DNA from 3 places in the Eubacterium ventriosum genome. Region 1 is predicted to be linked to each of the others. Evidence: riboswitches for the same ligand, from Rfam matches in the RefSeq annotation. Region 1 holds a riboswitch; each other region holds the start of a gene.

Region 1 (5,214 bases):
CATTGTACAGGATGTTGGGCAGCAGAGTATGGCAATAGATTGAATTTGACATTGGACGAAATGGACAGTGTTGTAACACAGGGCAAGAAACTTGGAACATATTTGTATATGTTTACAGGTGGTGAGCCTTTAGTTAGAAAAGATGACTTAATTAAATTATGTAAAAAGCACAAAGAATGTGCATTTCTTGCTTTTACCAACGGAACATTGGTTGATGAAGCTTTTTGCCAGGAAATGTTAAATGTGGGAAACCTTTATCTGGCAATAAGTCTTGAAGGTTTTGAGGCAGTTAATGATTTAAGAAGAGGTCAGGGCGTTTACGGCAAAGTAATGCACACTATGGAATTACTTAAGAGCCATGGTTTAGTTTTTGGCACGTCAATATGTTACACTTCAAAAAATATTGAAACAGTAACAAGTGATGAGTTTGTAGATTTGATGATTGAAAATGGATGTAGATATGCACTTTATTTCCACTATATGCCGGTTGGAAATGATGCTTCACTTGACTTACTTCCAACTCCTGAGCAGAGAATTTATATGAAGGACAGAGTTCGTGAAATAAGAAATATGACTACAGGAAAAGGAATTTTCACAATGGATTTCCAAAATGACGGAGAGTTCGTTGGCGGTTGTATCGCAGGTGGCAGAAACTATTTCCATATCAACGCCAACGGCGATGCAGAACCATGCGTATTCATTCATTATTCAGGTGCAAATATAAGAGAAAACACACTGCTTGAAATTTTGAAACAGCCATTATTTATGGCGTATCACGATAATCAGCCATTTAACGAAAATCCACTTAGACCATGTCCAATGCTTGAAAATCCGGATATTTTGCAAAGATTAGTTAAAGAGACAGGTGCAAAGTCAACAGATTTACAGTCGCCTGAATCAGCAGAACATCTTTGTGAAAAATGCCGTGACTATGCAGAAAAGTGGAAGCCATGCGCAGAAAAATTGTGGGCGGAGAGTAAGAAGAGCAGGTAATAGCCCTTGACAAAATTTAACAAAAACACTTAACTAACATATGAATTTAATATATTCATTCGCTAGGGGTGCCTGAAGGCTGAGAGATTTTATCAACCCTTATTACTTGATACGGTTAATACCGTCGTAAGGAAGCAATATGTTGGTTAATTATCCTCTGGCGATTTGCGTATAATCTAAGGAGGATTTTTTTATGGAAAAAACAAAAACATCTACAACGATAGTTGAGTGTGCAATTTTAATTGCTATGGCATTTGCATTAAGTTTTATTAAGATTATTGATATGCCTTATGGCGGCTCAGTTACAGCAGCAAGCATGGTGCCTATTATTGTTGCAGGATACAGACATGGTTTAAAATGGGGACTTTTAACAGGCTTTACATATAGTATTTTGCAGTTGTTAATGGGACTTGCCAACGTTTCATATGCTACATCATGGGTTGCAGCAGTTGCGATTATTTTGCTTGACTATGTTGGAGCTTTTACAGTTTTGGGACTTGTAGGAATTTTTAAGAAAAACAAGAATCAGACACCTGTTTTGGTAATCGGAGCAGCAGTTGTTTGTGTTTTAAGATACATCTGCCACGTAATTACAGGTTGTACTGTGTGGGCAGGAGTTTCAATTCCAACAGCAGACGGAATGGCATATTCATTAGTTTACAACGCAGCATATATGATACCTGAAACAGTAGTGACAGTATATGTGATTGCACTTATTTCAAATGCAGTGGATTTAAGAGTGGAAAAGCCGGTAACAAAGAAAAAATCAGAAAACGTTATGGCAATCTTAAATGGAGCATTGGTATTCGGCATTGCAGTTTTAATTGACTTCTTATATTTGTTCCAGCAGATACAGACAGAAAAAGGCTTTGATATTACATTAATTGTTAATTCAAACTGGGGACTTGTAGCAATTATCACAGTAGTAGGCGTGGTAGTTGGAGCTATAGTATATTTAGGAACAAAAATTGTAAGTAGAAAAAAAGCAGTGGCTTAGAATTGAAGTGTAAAAGAACTAAAGCTGATGTGTAGAAGTACTAAATTATGAAAGAACTAAGATTGAAGTACAAGAGTATTGAATTATAAAAGAGCTAAAGTTGAAGTACAAGAGTATTGAATTATTAAAGAGCTAAAGTTGAAGTACAAGAATATTGAATTATTAAAGCGCTATAAATGGAGATTAAGAAAGGCTTGTTGGGTAAAACTGACAAGCTTTTTTTACAGGAAAATCTTATTGATAGAAGATATACAAATCCAATGGAGGTGTGAAAATGGAGAATTTCCTTAAAATAATAAGCTTTTAGGAAGAATTTTTTACAATTATACAAGCTTTTGTAGAAAGCGTTTAAGTAAAATTTCCACCATTATCACATTTTAATATTACAATATAGTATGTGATATAATATGAAACATAAATTAGATACTCGTACCCCAAAAAAAATGAAAAATGAAATGTCGGGGTACGTTTCTTGCAAACTTAAACTTTATGTTGCATAAAATAAGCAGGGGTTTGAAAATATGTACCCCAAAAAACAAGAAAAAGTGTATAGAGGGGTACAGTCATATATTACATATACAGTATGTTGTGAGAATGAACGCGTTAATTTGAAAAACGTACCCCGATAATTAAAGAAATTTATATTTTGGGGTACATTACCACAACATTCAATAAAAATCAAAAATGTTGTGGTAAAATTATGAAAACACGTCGGAAATTCCAAAAATGAAAAAACCCCAAATAATATAGACAATCATCCAGGGTGGTAAAAAATCTTTTTAATAGTGATATACTTTTCTTTGCTTTATAAAGAATGTAGCTGTGAAGCATAGTGTAAGAAGTTCAGCCATTGCCACGGCAATCCATATTCCATTGATTCCAAAGATTGCAGGAAGTATAAGGATTGCTGCAATCTGGAAGATAAGTGTTCTAAGAAATGAAATGGTTGCTGAAATAAGTCCATTGCTTAGTGCAGTAAAGAAAGCTGAACCATAAATGTTAAAGCCGTTAATAAGGAATGTTACACAGTAAATTCTAAAGCCATGTCTTGTAAGCAGGAACAGGTCGTGGTCGTAACCTACGAAAATTGTTGCCAAAGGCGTTGAAATAACCTGAGCAAGAACAAACAGACCAACAGCCCAAATGCTTATAAGAGACAAACTCTTTTTTGACATGTTTTGTAATTCTTTATTATTTCCGGAACCGTAATTGTAGCTAATAATTGGCGCACTACCAATAGAATAGCCGATGAATATGGCAACAAAAATAAAACTTACATACATAATTGTTCCGTAAGCGGCAACGCCGTCTTCTCCTGTAAACTTCAAAAGCTGAACGTTATAAAGTGAGTTAACAACTGAGCTTGAAAGGTTTGTCATAAGTTCGGAAGAACCGTTGGTGCAAGTCTTAAGAAGAATTGAACCATTAAATTTGGTTCGACCAAGTTTAAGCAGACTTGAGTTTTTCCTTGAAAAATAAAATATAGGGAAAAGTCCGCCAATAAGCTCGCCACAAACAGTTGCAATTGCAGCTCCTGCAAGACCAAAGCCAAGTACGGCAATAAAAAGATAGTCAAGAACCATATTCGTTACGCCGGCAGACACAATAACTGCAAGTCCTAATTTGGGTTTTGTGGCAGTTACAAAAAAGCTTTGGAAAACATTTTGAAGCATAAAAGCTGTCAAAGAAATAAAAGTAATACGTCCGTAAAGAACACAGTTTTCCAACAATTCACCTTCAGCGCCCAAAAGAATGCTGACAGGACGAACCAAAAACATTCCTAAAATGGAAAGGATTAGTCCACCAATAATAGTTGTGTAAACGATTAATGAAAAATATTCGTTGGCTTTTTCAGGTTTTCCTTCACCAAGAGTTTTTGCAACAATGGCGCTGCCACCGGTTCCCATCATAAATCCCAAAGCGGTAAGCCCCATAATAAAAGGCATAATAAGATTGATTGAAGCAAAAGCTGTTTTCCCAACAAAGTTAGAAACAAAAAGTCCGTCAACAACGCAATAGATAGATGTAAAAACCATCATGACAATAGAAGGAAAAACAAACTTAAGCAGTTTCCCATAAGTAAAATGTTGTGCTAATTTAGTATCCATAAAATCTCCATTCGTAAATTAAAGTTCCTTAAATTTATTTTTCAATGCATTATTATACTTCTCGTAAAGTTCAAGCATTAAACGGCATTCTTCATCGGTCATACATAGAAATGCTTCGTTTTCTTTTTTTATAATAGGATAAATTTTTTCATCCAAAAGCTGCCTGCCCTTATCTGTAAGAAAAATCTGCATAACCCTGCCTTTTCCCGGCTTAAAAGTTAAGTAGTTAAGACTTGCCATTTTTTTAATGGAAGAATTAACAGTCTGCTTTGAAAGGCATGAATATTTGCAAATATCACTCTGGGAACAACCATCGCCTAGGTCAACAATAGAATACAAAATGTCAAAGGCGCTGTCTGAAAGCCCCATTTTCAGAGTGGCTTCGTGATAAATTTCATTAAACTCTTTGTATATGTGGTTAAACATAGAAAGAGCAGGACTCATTTTATTTTCAAAAGATTTATTCATAATAAAAATAAGCGATGAAAAACATCGCAACCTCCTAGTGTTTATAGTCCGAAATCATACTTAAAAAGAGTATAGTCCGAAATCAGACATAAGTCAAACGATTTTTAAGAAAAAATAAAAATAAATTGCCTTTTTGTAGTTAAATACATATAATACAAGTACAAAGGGGTATAGCTTGCACAAATAAATTAAGAGTAAGGAATGAAAACATATTAAAGCAATATTTATCCCGTTAGGAACGTTAATATATGAACAAAGATTTTTTTTCAAAAGAGAGATTTAAATACATAATAATTTTGGCACTGTTCAATTATATTTTTCTTGGAACAGAATATTTATTTGATAACATTGTGGGAGACATAAAGCCACAGTCAGTTGTTACTGCGCAAAGCTACATTTTGGGTGCAAGTGTATTGGGCTTTTTATTTTTTGCCATTATAAAAAAATATATAAATAAAAAATTAAAGCATGGCTTATTGTCAGCGTTTATCGTAGTGGAAACGTTGCTTTTTGCACTTATGGAGTATAGTGAAAGTTATGGATTTGTGGTAATCACAGGTTGCGTGATGTTTGCATTATTTGGAGTAATGGGCAGCGCAGTTTATTATATTGCATCGGTTTATTTAAAGAGTAACAGAAATGTTGCAA
Region 2 (5,214 bases), 150 kb from region 1:
AAATAAGGAGGACAACATGAAAACACAATCGTTTAACGAAATCGAAAATTTGACTAAAGAGTACAGTATGATTCCAATATGCAAGGAGATTTATGCAGCGGAGTTGAAACTGACGGAATTAAGGACAAAGAAAAAATCAAAAAAGTAATAGAAATTGTAAGGCAATAATTGCAGATAGGAGATAAAATGAGCGATACAAATAATACAAACTCAAAAGGACGATTTGGAAGATATGGCGGACAGTATGTTCCGGAAACATTAATGAACGCAGTAAATGAATTGGAAGAAGCATATAATCATTACAAGGACGATCCTGAATTTAATAAGGAATTAACAGACCTTTTAAATAACTATGTAGGCAGACCATCTTTGCTTTATTATGCAGAAAAAATGACAAAGGATTTAGGTGGCGCAAAGGTTTATTTAAAGAGAGAAGATTTAAACCATACAGGTTCTCACAAACTTAACAATGCCATGGGTCAGGTTTTACTTGCAAAGAAAATGGGAAAAACAAGAGTTATAGCTGAAACAGGTGCAGGACAGCATGGTGTGGCAACAGCAACGGCAGCAGCTTTAATGGGAATGGAATGTGAAGTCTTCATGGGAAAAGAAGACTGCCAAAGACAGGCACTTAACGTATTTAGAATGCAACTTTTAGGAGCAAAAGTTCATCCTGTAACAAGTGGAACAATGACATTAAAAGATGCAGTAAACGAAACTATGAAGGAATGGACTAACAGAATTGATGACACACATTATGTTTTAGGTTCAGTAATGGGACCACACCCTTTCCCGACTATTGTACGTGATTTTCAGGCAATAATCAGCAAGGAAATAAAAGAACAGTTAATGGAAAAAGAAGGCAAATTACCTGATGCAGTAATCGCCTGTGTAGGCGGCGGTTCAAACGCAATCGGTGCTTTCTACAATTTCATTGAAGATAAAGACGTTAAATTAATCGGTTGTGAGGCAGCAGGACTTGGAGTTGATAATCCAAAGAACGCAGCAACAATGGCTAACGGTTCAGAAGCTATTTTCCACGGAATGAAGTCTTTATTCTGCCAGAATGAATATGGTCAGATTGCCCCTGTTTATTCAATTTCAGCAGGACTTGATTATCCGGGAATCGGACCTGAACATGCAATGCTTCAGGCAGAAAAAAGAGCAGAATATGTGGCAATTACAGATGAAGAAGCAGTTGATGCTTTTGAATATTTGTCAAAAACAGAAGGAATTATTCCTGCAATTGAAAGTTCTCACGCAATTGCATATGCAATGAAGTATGTGCCAACTTTGGACAAAGATAAAATCGTAGTAGTTAACGTGTCAGGTCGTGGTGACAAGGACGTGGCAGCAATAGCAAGATATAGAGGAGTACAGATTTATGAGTAAAATAAAAGAAGCATTTAAGAATGGAAAAGCATTTATACCTTTTATAACAGGAGGAGATCCTGACCTTGAAACAACAAAGAAACTTATTATTGAAATGCAGAATGCAGGGGCAGATATAATTGAAGTGGGAATACCTTTTTCAGACCCAATCGCAGAAGGACAGGTTATTCAGAAGGCAGATTTAAGATCATTGGAAGCAGGCTGTACAACAGATAAGTTAATGGATGCTTTAATTGAAATAAAAGACCGGATTCATATTCCATTAGTTTTTATGACATACATAAATGTTATTTACAAATATGGGAAAAAGAAATTTATGGACAGGTGTAGTGAATGTGGAATTTGTGGAATAATTGTTCCGGATTGTCCTTATGAAGAAAAAAATGAACTTTTGCCTGAATGTACAGAGGCAGGAATTGAATTGATTTCTATGATAGCTCCAACATCTCACGACAGAATAAAAATGATTGCAAAGGAAGCTCAGGGATTTCTTTACTGCGTATCTTCACTTGGAGTTACAGGTGTTAGAAAAGAAATAAAAACAGACATTAACGGAATGATTGAACTTGTTAAGGAAGTTTCAGATGTACCTTGTGCAGTAGGTTTTGGAATTTCCACACCAAAGCAGGCAGAAGATGTATGCAAATATGCCGACGGAGCAATTGTTGGCAGTGCTATTGTAAGAATTGTGGCAGAACATGGAAAAGACAGTGTACAATATGTTTCACAGTATGTAAAAGAAATGAAAGAGGCTGTAAGAAAATAGAATTAATCAATAGAATTAGGTGTCAAAAAGCCAGAAGTTTATTATACGGATTAATATAAGCTTTGCACTCCCACAATTCTTCCATATAATAATAAATATCTATTGAATTATTTTCCAATAGGTTATAAAATATACTCTGTAAAGTGCTTATGGACACAGAGAAAAAGGAAAATTTAATAATTATAACAGGGGAGCTTGTAGGCAGGCTGAGAGGAAGTAATCAACTTCGACCCATGAACCTGATTTGGATAATGCCAACGTAGGAAGAAATCAATTTTAAGATTCATTGCGGACAGACCAAATAGGTTTGTCCTTTTTCTTTTGTGAAAAATTAAATTCAGGAGGACAAAGATGTTTAAAGAATGTTTAGAAAATGTTAGAAAGAATGTGCCATTAGTACACAATATTACAAATTATGTAACAGTAAATGATGTTGCAAATGTTTTACTTGCCTGTGGAGGAAGCCCTATTATGTCTGATGACATTGATGATGTGGTAGATATTACATCTATTTGTGGTGGACTTAACATTAATATTGGAACATTAAACAAGAACACTATTCCTTCAATGTTTGCAGCAGGAAAGAAAGCAAACGAATTAGGTCATGTTGTTTTACTTGACCCTGTTGGAGCAGGAGCAAGTGCCTTAAGAACTAACACAGCTAACGAACTTATGAAAAAAATAAAGTTTGATGTTGTTAGAGGAAATATTTCAGAAGTTAAGACTTTAATGGTTGGAAGTGGAAGTACTAAAGGTGTTGACGCTGACGTAGCCGATAAAGTTACAGATGAAAATCTTGAAGAAACTATTTCTAAATTAAAAGCTTTTTCAAAAGCAACAGGAAGCATTATTGCCGTAACAGGAGCAATTGACTTAGTTTGCAATAGTGAAAAATGCTATGTAATAAGAAATGGTAAGCCACAGATGAGTTCAATTACAGGAACAGGTTGTCAGCTTTCAGGACTTATGACAGCATATTTAGTAGCTAACTCTGAAAACAAGTTAGAAGCAGCCGCAGCTGCAGTTTGCTTAATGGGACTTGCAGGAGAGATTGCTTATGACAGAATGCAGGATGGTGATGGCAACTCAACATACAGAAACAGAATTATTGATGCTATCTACAACATGGATGGAGAAACATTGGAAAAAGGAGCAAAATATGAAATCAAGTAATACTACAACAGATGAGTTATTACTATATGCAGTAACAGACAGAGCCTGGCTTGGAAACGAAACACTTTATGAACAGGTTGAAAAATCATTAAAGGGTGGAGTAACTTTTGTACAGCTTAGAGAGAAAAAACTTGATGAAGAAAGTTTTTTACAGGAAGCCATTGAAATAAAAGAGTTATGCAAAAAGTATAACGTTCCATTTGTAATAAATGATAATGTAGACATTGCCATAAAAATGGATGCAGACGGAGTACACGTTGGACAAAGCGATATGGAAGCAGGAGACGTTAGAAAGAAACTTGGTCCTGACAAAATTATTGGCGTTTCAGCCCAGACAGTCGAACAGGCAATTTTAGCTGAAAAACACGGAGCTGACTACTTAGGAGTTGGAGCAGTATTTCCAACAGGCTCAAAAGATGATGCAGAAGATGTACCTTTTGAAACATTAAAAGCCATATGTGAAGCGGTAAGCATACCAGTAATCGCAATTGGCGGAATAACAAAGGACAACGTAAAAGAACTTGCAGGAAGCGGTATTTGCGGAATCGCAGTAATAAGTGCCATATTTGCAAGCAAAGACATAGAAACTGCAACAAAAGAACTAAAAGTCAACACAATAAAAGCTGTAAAGTAGGAGAACAAATGTCAACAGGATTTATATTTGATGTAGATGGAACAATACTAGACTCAATGGGAATATGGATGAACGTAGGAGAACTATATCTAAAAGATATGGGAATAAAGGCGGAACCAAATCTTGGAGAAATTCTATTCGAAATGACAATGAATGAAGGTGCAGAATACATACAAAAAAAGTATAATCTAAACCTTACAACAGAAGAAATATGCACCGGAATAAACAACCGTGTATACAAATTCTACGAAAAAGAAGCAATGCCAAAACCAAAAGTTATCGACTTTATAGAACAAGCCTACGAGAACAAAATCCCAATGACAATAGCAACGTCAACAGACAGACCAATGATAGAAGCAGCTTTCAAAAGACTGCACATAGACAAATATTTTAAAAAAATATTTACCACGACAGAGGTTGGGTATGGAAAAGACAAACCGGACATCTTCATAAAAGCAATGGAAGAAATGGGAACAACACCAAAGCAAACATGGCTATTTGAAGATGGAGCATACTCAATAGAAACAGCCAAACAACTAGGCATAAAAACAATAGGAATCTACGATCCTGCAAGCGAAAAAGACCAGGAAAAAATAAGAAACCTAACAAACATCTACATAAAAAATTGGACAGAACACAAAACCCTACTTAACCAAATACAAAACAACAAGTAGAAACAACCTAAACAAAAAACAACAGGGAAAAACTATTTAATCAAAAACAAACAACAGGGTTTCCTATTATTCAAACAAACAATAATAAACCCTGACAAAGCGATAAATTGGGGGCACCACCTTATATCGCTATACAAAACACAAGCCAACCTAAAAGGAACAACTTGTGAACCACAAAAACTAAAAACTTACAGGCAAAACATTATATAGTGAAAGTACTATTATCACCGGCGGAAGAAAATTTTGAAAACAAACAATAGGCAGATTTTGGCAATTTTGCGAGCATAGTGTAAAGCGAGAAACCTACTGTTTGAGCCGTAGGCGAGTTTAGGTTTTCGCTTTACAATAGACGGCGGAGCAAAATAACAAAATCAACGTGTTTGTGACAAAATTTTCTTTCGCCGGTGAGGAAAACTATCAGTAAAGTTTTGCCGGAAAAGGAGAAAAGAATGAACACAGCATTAACAATTGCAGGAAGTGATTCTTGTGGAGGCGCCGGAATACAAGCAGACATAAAGACAATGACAGCTAATGGAGTTTATGCCATGAGTGCTATTACAGCCTTAACTGCTCAA
Region 3 (5,214 bases), 850 kb from region 1:
TGCCGCAGATATAGATGACATCCGCACCCGTCTGGACAGCCTTTGGGATGGCATGGACAAACTGATCCGGGGATTTGCAAACATTTCATAAACAGCCGGAAAGCCGTTGCTTTCTTTTTGCCGTCACGGTAAAATTTTTATAAGGGCAGATGCCCTTCTGAAAGGAGGCAAAGCGTATGCGTTTGATAGGTAAATTACTGGCACTTCCCTTTATGCTGGTTACGGGGATTCTTTATCTGGTATGTAAATTTTTAGTGGTTCTTTCCGGTGCGGTACTTGGGATTCTTTCTGGGATCATCTTTCTGGCGGCATTGGTGCTGTTCTTTGTCGCAGGATTTTTGCCGGGTCTTGCATGGCTTATGATCGCCTTTCTTATCAGTCCATACGGTCTGCCTCTGGCGGCTGCATGGCTGGTAGGGATCATTGGCGGGGCAAACAGTGCCTTAAAGGATTTTATATTTGGTTAAGCAGATTTGGCGGGGCGCATAGGCAGCCCCGCTCTTTTTCTGCAATTATAACTTCTCTGATTGGAATTAAGTTAAGGAGGTGACGAAAATAGCGACCACAAGACTGATGCCTCTGCATGTAGGAAAAGGTCGGAATATCTCTACTGCGATCTCAGATATTATTGATTATGTAGAAAATCCGCAGAAAACCGATTTTGGAAAATTCATTTATGGCTATGAGTGTGATACCCGGCTTGCTGATGCAGAGTTTCTTCTGTCCAAACGACAGTATGCAAATCTGACCGGCAGAAATCAGGGTGCAGATGATGTGATCGCCTACCATCTCCGTCAGGCATTTAAGCCCGGCGAAGTTACGCCAGAAGAAGCTAATCAGATCGGCAGGGAGCTGGCACTGAAGCTCACAAAAGGAAACCATGCCTTTGTTGTCTGCACCCATGTGGATAAGCACCATGTCCATAATCACATCATTATCAACTCTACTACACTGGACTGTCAGAAAAAATTTCGCAACTTCTGGGGCTCTACCTGGGCAATCCGGCGAATGAATGACAAGCTGTGTTTGGAGCATGGACTTTCGATTGTAGAAAATCCGAAACCCAGCCGGGAGCATTATGGCACATGGCTGGGAAATAAAAAGCAGCCTTCCTTTCAGGAGCAGATACGCATTGCTATTGATGCTGCATTAGAGGAAAAGCCAAAAGATTTTGAGGAACTTCTACAGAAGCTGGAAACTGCTGGGCTGGAAGTCAACCGTGAAAGAAAACATCTTCGGTTCCGAGTTCCGGGACAAGAAAATTATACCCGATGCGATACGCTCAAAGGCGATTATACAGAACAGGCCATCAAAGAACGGATTGCCGGTACACGGACAGTAAAACCCCGCCATGCCTTTTCTAAAAAAACGGTTTCCAAAGTTGGATTGCTGGTTGATATTGAAGCTGCAATCCGTTCCGGCAAGGGCCCTGGTTATGAGCGCTGGGCAAAAGTGTTCAATCTAAAGCAGCTTTCTCAGGCAGTGCTCTACTTAAAAGAACATGGCGATATGGGTTATGAGGATCTTCTGGAAAAAGCCAACGCCACTACCACTAATTTCAATACCTTATCCGTTCAGATCAAAGATCTGGAGTCAAAAATGAACGCCAATGCCGAGCTGCAAAAACAGATCGTAAACTATGCGAAAACGCGGGCTGTCTATGTAGAATATCGCAAAGCCGGGTACAGCAAAAAATTCCGAACAGAACATGAAGCTGAAATTCTGCTGCACCAGGCGGCAAAGAATCATTTTGACGAGCTGGGAATCAAAAAGCTCCCCTCTGTCAAATCTCTCCGGGAGGAATACACCGATCTTCTGGAACAAAAACGGAAAGCCTATTCTGCCTATAAGCAGGCCAAAAATGATATGAAAGAACTTCATAATGTTCGGGCCAATGTGGAATACCTATTAGAGATTTCTTCCCCACCACAACCGCAGCGCAGCACAGAAAAATCCCGTCAATAAGGTTTGCTAACTTGAATTCTATAGACCTTGACTTTCCGGGACTTCTTAACTATAATAATACTCAAGCAGGGGGACTACCTTGTAGTTGAGAAGGTTAAAACCTGACCCTTTGAACCTGTTGGCTAATACCAACGCAGGGAGCTGAAGAATACAGATTCGTATTTTTTGGACATTCTCTGTTTTGGGAATGTCCTTTTTTAATTGAATAAGATATGATATGTGTTTGCGAGGGAACTGAACAAGTTGAAAAAGGTAAGACCTGACCTCTGGACCTGTCGGCTAATACCGGCGTAGGGAAGCAATTTCTTACGCTCGTATTGCGTCTGAAAGAGCTTCTAATTGTTTTAGAGGCTCTATTTTTTTATCTTAGGAGGATCAAACATGGCATTTATGAAAGACATCTTAACCCACAACATCCCCATTTGGGAAGAATGTGCAGCTACCCCATTTGTGCAGGAAGTGCAAACTGGAAAGCTACCTCTTGAAAAATTCAAGAGATATATGATTCAGGATAGTATCTATCTGAAAAACTATGCCCGCATATACGGAAAGGCAATTTTTCATGCTGCTACATTAAGAGAAATTCAGCTTTACTACTCCATGCTGAACTTTGTAAATGATACGGAATCGGAAGTGCGGCTGGATTATCTAAAGCAATTTTGCATAACAGATGATGATATTGAACTGATCGCCCCTTTGCCTGAAAATCAAAATTACATTGATTTCATGTTTGAGATTGCGTCACATGGAAAGAATGAAGAAATTTTAATGGCGGTTCTTCCCTGTATGTTAAGTTACAGCTATATATTCCGCAAACTGGCGTCTGTCCCCACAAGCAGAGAATCAAGATATTGGGACTTTATCAAAGATTATGCCGATGAACAATATGCAGAAAGCTGCAAAGAATGGTCTGCTTTTGCAGAGCATAAATGTGCTGGGTTATCAGAAGCAAATAAAAAGTATCTGGCTGATATTTTTGAGAAAGCAAGTTTGTTAGAACTTGCTTTTTGGAAGATGGCCTATCGGAACGAGAGAATGGAGGAAAATGCAAAATGAAAAAAGTATTGTCCATTGCCGGATCAGATTGCAGCGGAGGTGCAGGTATTCAGGCTGATTTGAAAACTTTTTCTGCTCACGGCGTATTTGGAATGAGTGTTATTGTTTCTGTTGTTGCAGAGAACACCAGCCGCGTTATCGACATCCAAGATATTACCCCGGATATGATTGAAAAACAGATTGACGCCGTATTTGAAGATATTGAAGTGGACGCAGTAAAAATCGGTATGCTTTCTACACCAGAATGTATGAAAGCGGTGGCAAAGAAACTATTACAATATAAGCCCCAAAATGTTGTAATCGACCCGGTTATGTATGCCAAAAATGGCTGCCCATTGATGAATCCTACGGCGGTTTCCACCTTGATAGACACAGTAATTCCACTTGCCGATGTACTTACTCCGAATATTCCAGAGGCAGAGAAAATAGCGGATATGCAGATTTCCACAGTTTCAGATATGGAGGCTGCCGCAAGAAAAATATATGCCATGGGTTGTAAGGCGATTGTTGTCAAGGGTGGACATCATATAGGAAATGCTGTTGATGTCCTATTTGATGGAGAAAATTTCTACCATTTTGAAACATCCCGCATTGATACGAAAAATACTCATGGGACAGGCTGTACCTTTTCTTCTGCAATCGCTTCCCAGCTTGCAAAGGGAAAAAGTGTTCCGCTTGCAGTCGAATCTGCAAAGGCATATGTCACAATGGCAATCGAACACTCTCTTGCGATTGGGAAAGGCTGTGGCCCGACGCACCATTTCTACGAATTGTATCAGCATGGTTTATCTAAAGAATAGGCAGGTGCAAAATGAACTTTGATTATACACTTTATCTTGTTACTGATCGTCAACTAATGAGCTGCGATAGCCTGACAGAAGCGGTGGAACAGGCAATTTTAGGAGGCTGCACAATGATACAACTCCGAGAAAAAGAATTGTCCTCATTAGAATTTTACAATCAGGCTGTTGCCGTGAAACAGGTTACGGATAAATACCATATTCCCCTTATCATAAACGACCGGATAGATATTGCAATGGCTGTGCAGGCTACGGGGGTACATATTGGACAGCATGATTTACCTGCGGCTGCCGTCCGCAAAGTAATTGGGGAAAATATGCTGTTGGGAGTATCCGCATCTTCCATTGCAGAAGCAATACAGGCACAACAGGATGGTGCAGATTATTTGGGAGTTGGCGCAATGTTCCCTACTGGAACTAAAACCGACGCTGATTCTGTATCAATGGAAGAATTACAGAAAATCCGCGCAGCCGTTTCTTTGCCGATAGTTGTTATTGGCGGTATCAATAAGGGAAATGCAGGGCGTTTCAAGCCCATGGGAATTGACGGGCTGGCTGTTGTATCTGCCATCATAGCGCAGTCTGATATAAAAGCTGCTGCTGCGGAACTGAAAGATTTATTTTGCGGAAAGGAAAAGAAAAATGGATTTTAATGCGGCAATCTTTGATTTAGATGGAACAATTCTGGATTCAATGGATGTATGGGAGCATATAGATATTCAGTTTTTGAAAAAGAGAAATCTTCCCGTCCCGGAAAATTATGTAACTGAAATATGTGCAAGGAGTTTTGAGGAAGCCGCACAATATACCATTGATCTTTTTGGATTGCAGGAAACGGTAGAGGGAATTATTGAGGAATGGAATAATATGGCGGTCGAGGAATACAGTAACCATGTCGGTCTGCTGCCCCATGCCCTTGATTATCTTCTGCGCTTAAAAGAACATGGAATAAAACTTGCAGTTGCTACGGGGTTGCCGGAAAAGCTCTATATTCCATGCTTAAAGAACAATTCTATTTTAGAATTATTTGACGCTCTATGTTCAACAGATGAGGTTCAGCGGGGAAAAGAATATTCGGATGTCTTTGAATTGGCCGCAAGAAAATTAGGGGTTGCACCTGAACACTGTATTGTGTTTGATGATGTGCTTCCAGCAATTAAAAGCGCAAAGGCAGCCCGTATGTTAGCAGGCGGGATTTATGATAAGTATTCCGCAGATCAGCGTACAGAAATAGAAAGGATTGCGGATATTTACTTACTTGATTTTCGGCAAGCACCGATCCCACACAAAGAGGTATGAAAATGGAAAAATGGGATTTATATAATGCAAAACGGGAAAAGTCTGGAATAACAGTGTGCCGTGGAGAAATCATACCCAAAGGGCTGTATCATTT

What was found. A riboswitch is a leader RNA that binds a small molecule or an ion and turns the genes downstream of it on or off. The one in region 1 is predicted to bind thiamine pyrophosphate.
Region 2: it holds a riboswitch for thiamine pyrophosphate, as region 1 does, so the genes downstream of both, thiM (hydroxyethylthiazole kinase) here and NQ558_RS07080 (energy-coupled thiamine transporter ThiT) in region 1, are expected to answer to the same signal.
Region 3: it holds a riboswitch for thiamine pyrophosphate, as region 1 does, so the genes downstream of both, NQ558_RS03210 (TenA family protein) here and NQ558_RS07080 (energy-coupled thiamine transporter ThiT) in region 1, are expected to answer to the same signal.

The regions. Positions count from the first base shown of each region.
Region 1 covers NZ_CP102282.1:1,578,690-1,583,903, forward strand. Annotated here, with positions in the region: gene NQ558_RS07075 (radical SAM/SPASM domain-containing protein) at 1-993, shown strand, start outside; TPP riboswitch at 1,048-1,143, shown strand; gene NQ558_RS07080 (energy-coupled thiamine transporter ThiT) at 1,187-1,990, shown strand; gene NQ558_RS07085 (MATE family efflux transporter) at 2,770-4,098, opposite strand; gene NQ558_RS07090 (MarR family winged helix-turn-helix transcriptional regulator) at 4,117-4,566, opposite strand; gene NQ558_RS07095 (MFS transporter) at 4,815-5,214, shown strand, end outside.
Region 2 covers NZ_CP102282.1:1,725,835-1,731,048, forward strand. Annotated here, with positions in the region: gene trpF (phosphoribosylanthranilate isomerase) at 79-168, shown strand; gene trpB (tryptophan synthase subunit beta) at 187-1,392, shown strand; gene trpA (tryptophan synthase subunit alpha) at 1,385-2,158, shown strand; TPP riboswitch at 2,336-2,441, shown strand; gene thiM (hydroxyethylthiazole kinase) at 2,510-3,331, shown strand; gene thiE (thiamine phosphate synthase) at 3,318-3,965, shown strand; gene NQ558_RS07735 (HAD family hydrolase) at 3,974-4,639, shown strand; gene thiD (bifunctional hydroxymethylpyrimidine kinase/phosphomethylpyrimidine kinase) at 5,089-5,214, shown strand, end outside.
Region 3 covers NZ_CP102282.1:728,663-733,876, reverse strand. Annotated here, with positions in the region: gene NQ558_RS03225 (plasmid mobilization protein) at 1-91, shown strand, start outside; gene NQ558_RS03220 (CD1845 family protein) at 177-467, shown strand; gene NQ558_RS03215 (relaxase/mobilization nuclease domain-containing protein) at 556-1,965, shown strand; TPP riboswitch at 2,023-2,122, shown strand; gene NQ558_RS03210 (TenA family protein) at 2,347-3,021, shown strand; gene thiD (bifunctional hydroxymethylpyrimidine kinase/phosphomethylpyrimidine kinase) at 3,018-3,821, shown strand; gene thiE (thiamine phosphate synthase) at 3,833-4,474, shown strand; gene NQ558_RS03195 (HAD family hydrolase) at 4,464-5,120, shown strand; gene NQ558_RS03190 (NUDIX hydrolase) at 5,123-5,214, shown strand, end outside.